DNA from 3 places in the Streptomyces sp. NPDC048018 genome. Region 3 is predicted to be linked to each of the others. Evidence: riboswitches for the same ligand, from Rfam matches in the RefSeq annotation. Region 3 holds a riboswitch; each other region holds the start of a gene.
The links. A riboswitch is a leader RNA that binds a small molecule or an ion and turns the genes downstream of it on or off. The one in region 3 is predicted to bind cobalamin.
Positions count from the first base shown of each region.

Region 1: another riboswitch for cobalamin. It lies ahead of ACGF1Z_RS23590 (ribonucleoside-diphosphate reductase subunit alpha); the one in region 3 lies ahead of ACGF1Z_RS21425 (CbtB-domain containing protein).
Region 2: another riboswitch for cobalamin. It lies ahead of ACGF1Z_RS11200 (ABC transporter substrate-binding protein); the one in region 3 lies ahead of ACGF1Z_RS21425 (CbtB-domain containing protein).

Region 1 covers NZ_JBIDBK010000006.1:58,902-63,184, reverse strand. Annotated here, with positions in the region: gene mctP (monocarboxylate uptake permease MctP) at 1-1, shown strand, start outside; gene ACGF1Z_RS23595 (GNAT family N-acetyltransferase) at 126-635, shown strand; cobalamin riboswitch at 679-816, shown strand; gene ACGF1Z_RS23590 (ribonucleoside-diphosphate reductase subunit alpha) at 944-3,295, shown strand; gene ACGF1Z_RS23585 (ribonucleotide-diphosphate reductase subunit beta) at 3,295-4,283, shown strand, end outside.
Region 2 covers NZ_JBIDBK010000002.1:1,196,265-1,200,547, reverse strand. Annotated here, with positions in the region: gene ACGF1Z_RS11215 (DUF2017 domain-containing protein) at 1-254, shown strand, start outside; gene ACGF1Z_RS11210 (amino acid permease) at 592-2,028, shown strand; gene ACGF1Z_RS11205 (Mov34/MPN/PAD-1 family protein) at 2,105-2,542, shown strand; cobalamin riboswitch at 2,532-2,672, shown strand; gene ACGF1Z_RS11200 (ABC transporter substrate-binding protein) at 2,715-3,683, shown strand; gene ACGF1Z_RS11195 (FecCD family ABC transporter permease) at 3,680-4,283, shown strand, end outside.
Region 3 covers NZ_JBIDBK010000005.1:328,326-332,608, reverse strand. Annotated here, with positions in the region: gene abc-f (ribosomal protection-like ABC-F family protein) at 1-219, opposite strand, end outside; gene ACGF1Z_RS21435 (alpha/beta fold hydrolase) at 463-1,329, shown strand; gene ACGF1Z_RS21430 (histidine phosphatase family protein) at 1,443-2,018, opposite strand; cobalamin riboswitch at 2,070-2,210, shown strand; gene ACGF1Z_RS21425 (CbtB-domain containing protein) at 2,246-2,476, shown strand; gene ACGF1Z_RS21420 (CbtA family protein) at 2,492-3,334, shown strand; gene ACGF1Z_RS21415 (glycosyltransferase family 2 protein) at 3,461-4,283, opposite strand, start outside.

The DNA of each region.
Region 1 (4,283 bases), on a different contig from region 3:
AGCCCGGCACGGCTCCGACGGCCGCCGGGACCCCTGCCAGGGGGTCCCGGCGGCCGTGTGTTGCGGACGCGCGAAGTCCGGGGCACCGGCGCCCGCGGAGCGGACGGCCCGCGGGAGACTGGAGCATGGACTTCACGATCAGAGATGTACGGCCGGAGGAGTACGAGACCCTCGGCGAGATCACCGGCCGGGCCTACCTGGACGACGGGCACCTCCTGCGCGGCGAGGACGACTGGTACCTGGGCCATCTGCGGAACGTGGCCGGACGGGCCGAGGTGGCCGACGTCCTGGTGGCCGTGGGCGAGGAGGGCGCCCTCCTCGGCGGCGTCACCTTCGTCCCGGCCCCCGGGGTGATGGGCGACCGCGCCAAGCCCGGAGAGACCGAGATCCGGATGCTGGCCGTGGCTCCCGCCGCCCGCGGCCGCGGCGTCGGCGAGGCGCTCGTCCGGGCCTGCGTCGATCGCGCCCGGGCCGTCCCGGGCTGTGCGCGGATCGTCCTGTCGACCCAGACCGGGATGCGCACCGCGCACCGCATCTACGAACGCCTGGGCTTCCTCCGCGCCCCGGAACGGGACTGGGCCCCCATCCCCGAGCGGCCCGAATTCGTACTTCTCTGCTACGCCCTGGAGTTGTAGGGAAACACACGACACACAACATGTGGGGGGTGCCATCAGAGGCGCCCCCCACATGTATGCTCGTGCTCGCTGTCGCCGCAGGGGAATCCGGTGGAAATCCGGAACTGTCCCGCAACGGTGTGCTTCGTGCATTTCGTCGTACGAGCGAGTCCGAAGACCTGCCGACAGTGCGCCCGGTCCGTCCGTTCCGGGTGCCACAGACGTCCGGGCCTCGCGGAGTGGGCCGGTGGACGCGGCGCCGCCGTGCGTGCGGCCGCCCGTTCCCGCCTCCCGCCCTGGCCCCGAGCCGAGCGAGGGAGAGCCCCCACGTGACCATCGCGCCCGCCGATCCGGCCGCAGCGATCGAGAGCGACGGCCCCGGGACCGTACTCCTGCGGACCCTGACCGATCTCACCGCCGATCTCCCGGACACCGACCCCGGCAAGGTCGCCGCCGCCGCCCTGCGCGGCCGGCACGCCGGCTCGGACGAGGCGGAGCTGCGCGAGCTGGCCACCGAGGCCGCCGCGGGCCTGATCGCCGAGGACCCGGCCTACTCCCGGCTCGCCGCCCGGCTGCTGACGCTCACCATCGCCGAGGAGGCCGCCGGCCAGGGCGCGGTCTGCTTCTCCGCCTCCGTCGCCGTGGGTCACCGCGAGGGGCTGATCGCCGACCGCACCGCCGAGTTCGTCGCCCTGCACGCCGACCGGCTCGACGGGACGATCGACCTCGCCGCCGACGACCGCTTCGGCTACTTCGGTCTGCGCACCCTCTACTCGCGCTACCTGCTGCGCCACCCGATCACCCGCAAGGTGATCGAGACGCCGCAGCACTTCATGCTCCGCGTCGCCGCCGGCCTCGCCGAGGACGACTCCGTCCGCGCCCTGGACGAAGTGGCGGCGCTGTACGGGCTGATGAGCCGGCTCGACTACCTGCCGTCCTCCCCCACCCTGTTCAACTCCGGCACCCGCCACCCGCAGATGTCGTCCTGCTACCTGCTCGACTCGCCGCAGGACGAGCTGGACTCCATCTACGACCGCTACCACCAGGTCGCGCGCCTGTCGAAGCACGCCGGCGGCATCGGTCTGTCCTACTCCCGGATCCGCGCCCGCGGTTCGCTGATCCGTGGCACCAACGGACACTCCAACGGCATCGTCCCCTTCCTGAAGACCCTCGACGCCTCGGTCGCCGCCGTGAACCAGGGCGGCCGCCGCAAGGGCGCCGCCGCCGTCTACCTGGAGACGTGGCACGCGGACATCGAGGAGTTCCTGGAGCTCCGCGACAACACCGGCGAGGACGCCCGCCGCACCCACAACCTGAACCTGGCGCACTGGATCCCGGACGAGTTCATGCGCCGGGTCAACGCGGACGCCGAGTGGTCGCTGTTCTCCCCGGCGGACGTTCCCGAACTGGTCGACCTGTACGGCGAGGAGTTCGACGCGGCCTACCGTGCCGCCGAGGCCAGGGGCCTGGCCCGGAAGACCATGCCGGCCCGTGACCTGTACGGCCGGATGATGCGGACCCTCGCGCAGACCGGCAACGGCTGGATGACCTTCAAGGACGCCTCCAACCGCACCGCGAACCAGACCGCCGAGCCCGGCACGGTCGTCCACTCCTCGAACCTCTGCACCGAGATCATCGAGGTCACGAACGACGGCGAGACGGCCGTCTGCAACCTCGGCTCGGTCAACCTGGGCGCTTTCGTGGCCGGTTCGGACCTGGACTGGGAGCGGCTCGACGAGACCGTCCGCACGGCCGTCACCTTCCTCGACCGGGTCGTCGACATCAACTTCTACCCGACCGAGCAGGCCGGGCGCTCCAACGCCCGCTGGCGCCCGGTGGGCCTGGGCGCGATGGGCCTCCAGGACGTGTTCTTCCAGCTGAAGCTGCCCTTCGACTCCCCCGAGGCGCGGGCGCTCTCCACCCGGATCGCCGAGCGCATCATGCTCGCCGCGTACGAGGCCTCCGCCGACCTGGCCGAGCGCAGCGGCCCCCTGCCGGCCTGGGAGCAGACCCGCACCGCCCGCGGCGTGCTGCACCCCGACCACTACGACGTGACGTTGAACTGGCCCGAGCGCTGGGCCGCGCTGCGCGAGCGGATCGCCGCCGTCGGCATGCGCAACAGCCTGCTGCTGGCCATCGCCCCGACCGCCACGATCGCCTCGATCGCCGGCGTGTACGAGTGCATCGAGCCGCAGGTCTCCAACCTGTTCAAGCGCGAGACGCTGTCCGGCGAGTTCCTCCAGGTCAACTCGTACCTGGTCGACGAGCTCAAGCGGCTCGGCGTGTGGGACGCGCAGACCCGCGAGGCGCTGCGCGACGCCAACGGCTCGGTGGCCGGCTTCGGCTGGGTCCCGGCCGAGGTCCGCGAGCTGTACCGCACGGCCTGGGAGATCCCGCAGCGCGGTCTGATCGACATGGCGGCGGCCCGTACGCCGTTCCTGGACCAGTCGCAGTCCCTGAACCTGTTCATGGAGACGCCGACCATCGGCAAGCTGTCGTCGATGTACGCGTACGCCTGGAAGCAGGGCCTGAAGACCACGTACTACCTGCGCTCGCGCCCGGCGACCCGGATCGCCCGCGCCGCCCAGGCCAGCACCGTCCCCGTCCAGCAGGCGGCGCCCGACGCCGACGCCGTCGCCTGCTCCCTTGAGAACCCCGAGTCCTGCGAGGCCTGCCAGTAATGACGACGTCCGCCGAAAAGAACCTGCTGGACCCGGGCTTCGAACTGACCCTCCGCCCGATGCGCTACCCGGACTTCTACGAGCGCTACCGGGACGCGATCAAGAACACCTGGACCGTCGAGGAGGTCGACCTCCACTCGGACGTCGCCGACCTCGCCAAGCTCACCCCCGGTGAGCAGCACATGATCGGGCGCCTGGTCGCCTTCTTCGCGACCGGCGACTCGATCGTGGCCAACAACCTGGTCCTGACGCTGTACAAGCACATCAACTCCCCGGAGGCGCGCCTGTACCTGTCGCGCCAGCTCTTCGAGGAGGCCGTGCACGTCCAGTTCTATCTGACGCTGCTCGACACCTATCTGCCCGACCCGGACGACCGTGCGGCGGCCTTCGCGGCCGTCGAGAACATCCCGTCGATCCGCGAGAAGGCGCAGTTCTGCTTCAAGTGGATGGACTCGGTCGAGAAGATCGACCGCCTGGAGAGCCGGGCCGACCGCCGCCGCTTCCTGCTGAACCTGATCTGCTTCGCCGCCTGCATCGAGGGGCTGTTCTTCTACGGCGCCTTCGCCTACGTGTACTGGTTCCGGTCGCGCGGTCTGCTGCACGGCCTGGCCACCGGCACCAACTGGGTGTTCCGCGACGAGACGATGCACATGAACTTCGCCTTCGAGGTCGTGGACACCGTCCGCAAGGAGGAGCCCGACCTCTTCGACGACGAGCTCCGGCAGCAGGTCACCGACATGCTGAAGGAGGCCGTCGAGGCCGAGCTCCAGTTCGGCCGCGACCTGTGCGGCGACGGCCTGCCGGGCATGAACACCGAGTCGATGCGGGCGTACCTCCAGTGCGTCGCCGACCAGCGCCTGACCCGCCTGGGCTTCGCCCCGGTGTACGGCTCGGAGAACCCGTTCGGCTTCATGGAGCTCCAGGGCGTCCAGGAGCTGACCAACTTCTTCGAGCGCCGCCCGTCCGCCTACCAGGTGGCGGTCGAGGG
Region 2 (4,283 bases), on a different contig from region 3:
TCGACGGGCTCGCCTCCGCGGCGGCCGGCGAGGGCGGGGGGATCCTCGAGCTCACCCCGGACGAGTCCCGGGCGTGGCTCTGCGCGCTGAACGACCTGCGGCTGACCATCGGCACCCGCCTGGAGGTCACCGAGGACGACGAGAGCGAGCAGCTGTACCGGCTGCCGGACTCCGACCCGCGCAAGCCGATGGTGATGGCGTACCTGTGGCTCGGCGGGCTCCAGGAGTCGCTCGTCGAGACGCTGATGCCGTAACCGCCCGGCCGGACGTCCGTCACGGCGGGTGTTCGCTCAGCGGACGCTCAAATCCGGATAACGAATGCGTTATCAAAGAGCCCCGCTTTGCTCCGTTGAGTCCCTTTCCCCCCTCTTTTGGTGTGGCGCCGGTCACGTCGCGGGTCCTCGATCACGGTTAAGCGCGTGATAAATCTTCACGACCACCCGGGGACGCCACCCCTGTTCCCGGGGGCGCTTCGGCCGGCTGACCGCCGGTAGCACTCCATTCCACATCCGGGGGGATCAGGACCTGGTCCGCAGCACAGACGGCCGAGCCGGCCGGTGCGCGGATCAGCATGGAGAAAGGCGCACCACCATGACCTCTGCGCAGGTCGACCAGCAGCACGACGGCGACGGGGCCGCGGACACCGCGGCGGGCGAGGGCTACCACCGGGCACTCGGCGCACGGCAGATCCAGATGATCGCGATCGGCGGCGCCATCGGCACCGGCCTCTTCCTCGGCGCGGGCAAGGGCATCTCGATCGCGGGACCGAGCCTGATCCTCGCGTACGCCATCGCGGGCCTCGTCATCTTCTTCATCATGCGGGCGCTCGGCGAGCTCCTCATGTACCGCCCCGTGTCGGGCTCCTTCTCGGAGTACGCGCGTGAGTTCATCGGCCCCTTCGCGGGCTTCGTGACCGGCTGGACATACTGGCTCTTCTGGGTCGTCACCGGCATCACCGAAGTCACCGCCGCGGCCACGTACATGACGTACTGGTGGGACATCCCGCAGTGGCTGTCCGCCCTCGTCTTCACCGTGATCCTCTACGGCGCCAACCTGATCTCCGTGAAGCTCTTCGGTGAGCTGGAGTTCTGGTTCTCGATGGTCAAGGTCACCGCGATCGTCGGCATGATCCTCATCTGCGCCGGCATCCTCACCCTGGGCTTCTCCGACGCCGGCGACACCGCCTCGGTCACCCACCTGTGGAGCCTCGGCGGCTTCTTCGCCGGCAAGGACGGCATCTTCTCGACCCTCATGACCCTCCAGATGGTCATGTTCGCCTTCCTCGCCGTCGAGCTGGTCGGCGTCACCGCGGGCGAGTCCAAGGACCCGAAGACCGTCCTGCCCAAGGCCATCAACACCGTGCCGTGGCGCATCGCCGTGTTCTACGTCGGCGCGCTGATCATGATCCTCTCGGTCGTCCCGTGGACCGCCTTCAAGCCCGGCGTCAGCCCGTTCGTCGCGGCCTTCGAGAAGATGGGCCTCGGCATCGGCGCCGCCATCGTCAACTTCGTCGTCCTGACGGCGGCCCTGTCCTCCTGCAACTCGGGCATGTACTCCACCGGCCGCATGCTGCGCGACCTCGCGCTCAACGGCCAGGGCCCGAAGGTCTTCGCGAGGCTGACGGGGTCCGGCACCCCGCTGGTCGGCACCACCGTCTCGGCCGCCCTCATGATGGTCGGCGTCTGGATCAACTACCAGTGGCCCGGCGAGGCGTTCAACTACGTCGTCTCCTTCGCCACCATCTCCGGCATGTGGGCCTGGATCGTCATCCTGATCTGCCAGATCCGCTACCGGCTCAAGGCCGACCGCGGCGAGCTGCCCCAGTCCTCGTTCAAGGCGCCGGGCGGTATCTGGTTCAGCGTCTTCTCGCTCGCCTTCATCGGCATGGTCATCGTGACCATGGGCATGGACGCGGACAACCGGGTCGCCCTGTACGGCGCGCCGGTCTGGGGCCTGCTCCTGGCCGTCTCCTACCTGGTGCTGAAGGCCCGCAACCCCGAGGGCGCCGCCTTCGTCAAGCGCTCCTGACCTGCACCGTCTCGACATCCGGGCCGTCTCGTACCACTCCTCGGTACGGGGCGGCCCGTCTGCTTATCCTGTCGGCATGCTGACCATCACCCGAGCCCTGTTCGACCAGATCGTGGAACACTCCCGTGCGGACCACCCCGACGAGGCCTGCGGCGTGGTCGCGGGCCCGGCCGGCTCAGGCCGCCCCGAACGCTTCATCCCCATGCTGAACGCCGCGCGCTCGCCCACCTTCTACGAGTTCGACTCCGGGGACCTGCTGAAGCTCTACCGCGAGATGGACGACCGGGACGAGGAGCCCGTGATCGTCTACCACTCGCACACCGCGACCGAGGCCTACCCGTCGCGCACGGACATCTCCTACGCCAACGAGCCGAACGCCCACTACGTCCTCGTCTCCACCGCCGACACCGACGGCGCGGGCCCCTTCCAGTTCCGCTCCTACACGATCGTCGACGGCGTCGTGACGGAGGAAGAGGTCGAGGTCGTCGAGGCGTACGACCGACCCTCCCGATGATCATGCGAGACTGAGCGCGACCAACGGGCGGCAGGAACCAGGAAGCCGGTGCGAATCCGGCACGGTCCCGCCACTGTGACCACCCTCCCGGGGTGGAAGCCAGGAACTGACCTGCCGCCTTCCCACCACCGACCGGGGACGCGGAGATCCCCGTCAGGAGGCCCGTTCCGTCATGTCCTGGCGCCGTACGCCGCTGCTGCCCGCCGCCGCGCTGATATCCCTCCTCGCCGCCTGCTCGGCCCCCGCCGGCAAGCCCGCGGCCCGGCCCGCGGCCGGCTTCCCGTACACCGTCACCAACTGCGGTGTGACGACCACCTACCAGGCCCCGCCGCAGCGCGCGGTGACCATGAACCAGCACGTCACCGAGGTCATGCTCGCCCTCGGCCTGGAGAAGTCCCTCACCGGCACCGCCTACCTCGACGACGCGGTCCTCCCCGCCTACGAGAAGGCCTACGACAGCGTCCCCGTCCTCGCGAAGGAGTACCCCTCCAAGGAGGCGCTGCTCGCCGCGAACCCCGACTTCGTCTACGGCGGATACGCCTCCGCCTTCGACGCCACGGCCGGCCGCGCCCGCTCCGACCTGGAGCGCTCCGGGATCGCCACCCGCCTCAACACCGAGTCGTGCCCCGACGGCAGGAGCTCCTTCGCCGACCTCTACCGCGAGGTCCACGAGGTCGGGCGCACCTTCGGCGCCGCCGGCCGGGCCGAGGCATGGGTCCGCACGGCGAGGAACACCGTCGCCGCCGCCGAGAAGCGCCTCGGGGGAGTCGCCCCCGTCTCCGTCTTCGTCTACGACAGCGGCGACAAGACCGCCTTCACCGCCGGCGGCAAGGGCATCGGCAACGAGATCATCACCCGCGCCGGCGGCCGCAACGTCTTCGCCGACCTCGACAAGACCTTCGGCGACGCCACCTGGGAACAGGTCGTCGCCCGCCGGCCCGAGGTCGTCGTCATCTACGACTACGGGACCACCTCCGTCGAGCAGAAGAAGAAGCGCCTCCTCGACGACCCCGCCCTGCGCGAGGTCCCCGCGATCAGGAACCGCCGCTTCGCCGTCATGCCGCTGTCCGACACCGTCCTCGGCGTCCGGGCCCCCGCCGCCGTCGACAAGCTCGCCGCCCAGCTGCACCCCGCGCGATGAGCCCCGCGCAGCGGTACCCGGCCGTCGTCGCCGGGCTGCTCGTGGCGCTCGCCGCGGCCGTCGTCGCCTCGCTCGCGCTCGGCTCCGTCCGCGTCCCGCCCGGTCAGGTGCTCGACGCCCTGACCGGCCGGGCCGGGCCCTCCCCGTACCGCACGATCGTGCTCGACGTCCGCCTGCCCCGGGTGCTGCTCGGCGCGATCGTCGGCGCCGGACTCGCCGTCGTCGGCGCCGTCCTCCAGGCCCTCGTCCGCAACCGGCTCGCCGACCCCTTCCTGCTCGGGATCTCCTCCGGGGCCTCCGCGGGAGCCGTGGGCGTCCTCGTCCTCGGCGTCGCCGGCGGCGTCACCACGAGCGTCGCCCTGCCCGCCGGCGCCTTCGCCGGCGCCCTGCTCTCGCTCGTCCTCGTCTACGCCCTCGCCCGGCGCGGCGGCACCCTCACCGGCGCCCGGCTCGTGCTCGCGGGCGTGGCCGTCTCCTACATCCTGTCCGCGCTCACCACCCTGCTCCTGGTCGTCGCGGGCCGGCCCGAACAGTTCCAGGAGGCGCTCTTCTGGTCCCTCGGCGGCCTCGGCAGCGCCCGCTGGGACGGCCTCGTGCTGC
Region 3 (4,283 bases):
GACGCCGCCGGGGGACTCGACGGTGACGGTGCCGTGGTCGGGGCGCTCGATGCCGGCGAGGAGCCGCAGGAGGGTGGACTTGCCGGAGCCGTTGTCCCCGACGACGCCGACGCGTTCGCCGGCCCGGACGGTCAGCGAGACCCGGTCGAGGACGAGCCGGTCCCGAACGTACCGGTCGTCGTAGCGCTTGGTGACGTCGAGGAGATGGACACGGAACAAGGGCGACCTCCCGGGGCGCGGCGACGGGGACGGGATCCATGGAGCGAGATCCGCGACGAGACGTATCGTCTCGTCACCTGTTCACCGTACGCCTCCGGTCCTCGCCCGGCAAGACGTTTCGTCTCGCCACCGGACAGGTGCACCCGGCCTGGGTGGTCCGGCGGCGGACTTCACGTGCCGCCGATGAGTTCCGGCGGCGGCCAGGGTCTACCCCCTGACCGATCCACCACGGAGGAGAGAACCATGGCCGAGACCGACACCCGCACCCTGGAGACCGTCGGCGCGACCCTTCGCTACGACGTGCGCCCCGGCACCGGGAGCGACCCGCGCCCCCTGCTGCTCATCGGCTCCCCGATGGACGCGACCGGCTTCACCACCCTCGCCTCCCACTTCACCGACCGGACCGTCGTCACCTACGACCCGCGCGGGGTCGGCCGGAGCGTCCGCACGGACGGCGCCGCCGAGACGCTGCCCGAGGAGCACGCGGACGACCTGGCCCGGCTGATCGAGGACCTCGGCGCCGGTCCCGTGGACGTCTTCGCGAGCAGCGGCGGCGCCGTCAACTCCCTCGCGCTGGTCGCCGCGCGCGGGGACCTGGTGCACACCCTCGTCGCGCACGAGCCGCCGACCGCCCAGGTCGTCCCCGACCGGGAGCGGGCGCTCGCGGTCTGCGCGGACGTCCACGCGACCTACCTGCGCGACGGCTGGGGCGCGGGCATGGTCCGGTTCCTCGCGGTCGTCTCCCACAAGGGCCCGTTCCCGGCGGACTGGGCGGCGCGTCCGTTCGCCGCCCCGGACACCCTGGGCCTGCCGGCCGAGGACGACGGCAAGCGGGACGATCCGCTGCTCGGGCAGAACATGCGCGGCTGCACCTCCTTCGCCCCGGACTTCCCGGCGCTGCGGGCCGCGCCGACCCGGATCGTGGTCGCCGCCGGCGAGGAGTCCGAGGGAGAGTTCGCGGCGCGCGCGGCGGCTGCCGTCGCCGAGGGCCTCGGCACCCCGCTCGCCGTCTTCCCGAGCAACCACGGCGGCTTCCTGGGCGGCGAGTTCGGCCAGCAGGGCGCCCCGGAGGAGTTCGCGAAGACCCTGCGCGCCGTGCTGGAGGCGTGACCCCGGCCCGACGCGTCCCGCCTGACGCCCGCCGCCTGCTGCCTGGCGCCTGACACTCGCCGCCTGACACTCGCCGCCTGCCGCCTGCCGCCTGACCCGGGTGGCAGGCGGCGTCAGCCGGCCGGCGCTCCCAGGCGCACGTTCCAGCGCCCCGAGCGCCCCGACAGCTCGACCCGTTCCAGCGGGCGCACGTCGAGGCGCCAGAAGACCGCTTCCGCAGCCCCCAGCGCGTGGGCGACGCCCGCGCGGATGACGTCCGGCTCGGCGACGGCGACGACGGTGCCCGGCTCCAGGGCGTCCATCCAGCCCGCGACCCGGGCGCGCAGCTCCCGCAGGGACTCGCCGCCGTGCGGGGCGGCGGCCGGGTCGGACAGCCACGCGGCCACCGACTCCGGCTCGGAGGCGCCGAGTTCGTCGAGGCCGCGGCCCCGCCACCGGCCCATCGAGCAGCCCGCGAGCGCCGGTTCGGCCGGCACCTCCGGGTGCCCGAGGAGCCCGGCCGTCTCCGCGCAGCGCGCGGACGGCGAACGGAGCAGCCGCACCCGGGGCCCGGTGCGGAGCGGGCTGACGCTCCGGTTCCGCAGCGGCTCCAGCGGCTCGTCGTCGTCGAACCTCGCCTCGCGCAGGGACCGGTTCATGGCGGGCGCGATCAGGGAGAGGTGCACGGTCCCGGGCGGGGGCGTGGTCATGGGTGATTCATCCCTCAGCGGTTCAGGCGCTCTTGGCGTGTTGTGATCGGCGCGGTACCGTCAGTCGACATTTCCATATGAACGACGACGGCGAGACGGAAGCCCGGTGAGAGTCCGGCACGGTCGCGCCACTGTGAGCCGCCCCCAGCCGGTGGGCGGTGAGTCAGACCCGACGACCGTCGTCGCGCACCACCGTATGGGACGCGAGTTCCCGAGGAGGTTCCACCATGGCCGAGGCCATTGCGTCGCCCGCCGTTCCGTCCACCCCCGCCGTCACGGTCCCGCTCACGCTGCCGGTCCGCGCCGTGCTGCCCTGGGCGCTGTTCGTCGGTGTCCTGATGCTCGTCGCGCTCTACTTCGTCGGTGCGGAGCAGGGTGCGACGTCCCTGTTCGCCGGCAGCGACGTGCACGAGTGGGTCCACGACGGGCGCCACCTGCTCGGTTTCCCCTGCCACTGAGGGGCCACCGCACGCATGTCGTCCCCCGCGCACGTCCCCACCGCTCCCACGGGCTCACTCGTCGGGAGACTCCTGCTCCGCGGCCTGCTCGCGGGTCTGATCGCCGGACTGTTCGCCTTCGCCGTCGCCTACGTCGCCGGTGAGCCGTCCGTCAACGCCTCGATCGCCGTCGAGGAGGCCGCCGCCAAGGCGGAGCACGCCGCGCCGGCGCACGACCACGGCGCGAACGGGGCGGCCACCCAGGCCGACTCCGAGGAGGAGATCGTCAGCCGCGACCTGCAGTCCACCGCGGGTCTCGCCACCGGCGTCCTCGTCTACGGCGTCGCCCTCGGCGGCATCGCCTCCCTGGCGTTCTGCTTCGTCCTGGGCCGGGTCGGCCGGTTCACCGCGAAGGCCACCGCGGCGCTCGTCGCGGCGGCGGCCTTCACCACGGTCTATCTGGTGCCGTTCCTGAAGTACCCGGCGACCCCTCCGGCCGTCGGCAATCCGGACACCATCGGGAAGCGCACCACGCTCTTCTTCCTGATGATCCTGCTGAGCGTGCTGCTCGGCATCGCCGCGGTCGTCGCGGGCCGCCGGCTCGCGCCGCGCCTCGGCAACTGGAACGCGACCGTCGTCGCGGGCCTCGGCTTCGTCGCCGCGGTCGGGATCGCCTGCGCGTTCCTGCCCGGGAACGAGGACGCGGTGGCGGGCACCTTCCCGGCCGCCGTGCTGTGGGACTTCCGGCTCGCGACCCTGGGCATCCAGGCGGCCCTGTGGGCGGTCTTCGGACTCGCCTTCGGGCTGCTCGCGGAACGGCTCCTCGCACCGAGGACCGAGACGGCGCAAGCCGTCGGCGCGGCCGCACCGGCCGCCTGAACTCCGGGACGCACCGACGCGATCGGCCCCGTCCGCCCGAGGAGGCGGACGGGGCCGATCGCCGTCTCCGGGTCCGCGCCCCGCCGGCCGGACCGGACCCCGCCGGAGGCCGGGGAAGCGCGGGCGCTAGCGCCAGTTGATCCGGGCCTTGACCGCGCGGGCCGCCTTCCATCCGTAGCTGAGGGCGTACGCGGACACCACCGACGGGGCCGGCTTGACCTGGAGCACCAGTCGGTCGTCGCGCGGCCCGATCCGTACGGTGTGCAGCTTCTTGCCGGCGCCGGGCAGCGAGACGGCGTGCTCGTCGGCGCGCTTGCTGACCTTGCCGCCGAGGGCGCCGCCGAGGCTGCCGCGGGCGGTCAGGCCGTGCGCGGTGCAGCGCAGCGAGAGGTGCCAGTCCCCCTTGGGGAGTACGGCGCCGCCGTCGGCGGTGGCCAGGTCGACGGAGGCGCGGAAGCAGGCCTTGCCGTAGTCGTAGGTCTCCTTGCCCCGGCTGACGGTCAGGTGCGGGGAGGGGAGCTGCTCGGCGGGGAGGGCGATCTCGCGTCCGGTGCCGGCGTGCCGGAGGACGAGCTCGGTCACGAGGTCGTCCGTGTCGACCTGGTCGAGGTAGGCGTAGCCGGAGAGTTCGAGGACGCTGCCGCGCCAGGACAGGTGCTCGACCCGGCGGCGCGGACTGACGGCGAGTGCGGAGGCCGTGATGTCGCAGAGCTCGGCGTGCAGCGGGGAGTCCGCGTCCGGGAACGGCGGTGCCGCGTACAGGCGTCCGTCGCGGACCAAGGCCTTGCCGGGCCGTCCGTCGCGGTTCCACCGCACGACGGCGGCGAGTTCGTCCACCAGGCCCTCGCGCACGCAGTGCGCGACGAGCTTCTCGTGGACGGACTTCCCGGCGAGGACCTCCGGGCGGATCCACTTCCGCGCGAAGGGGCGGGCCACCTCCACCATGCGC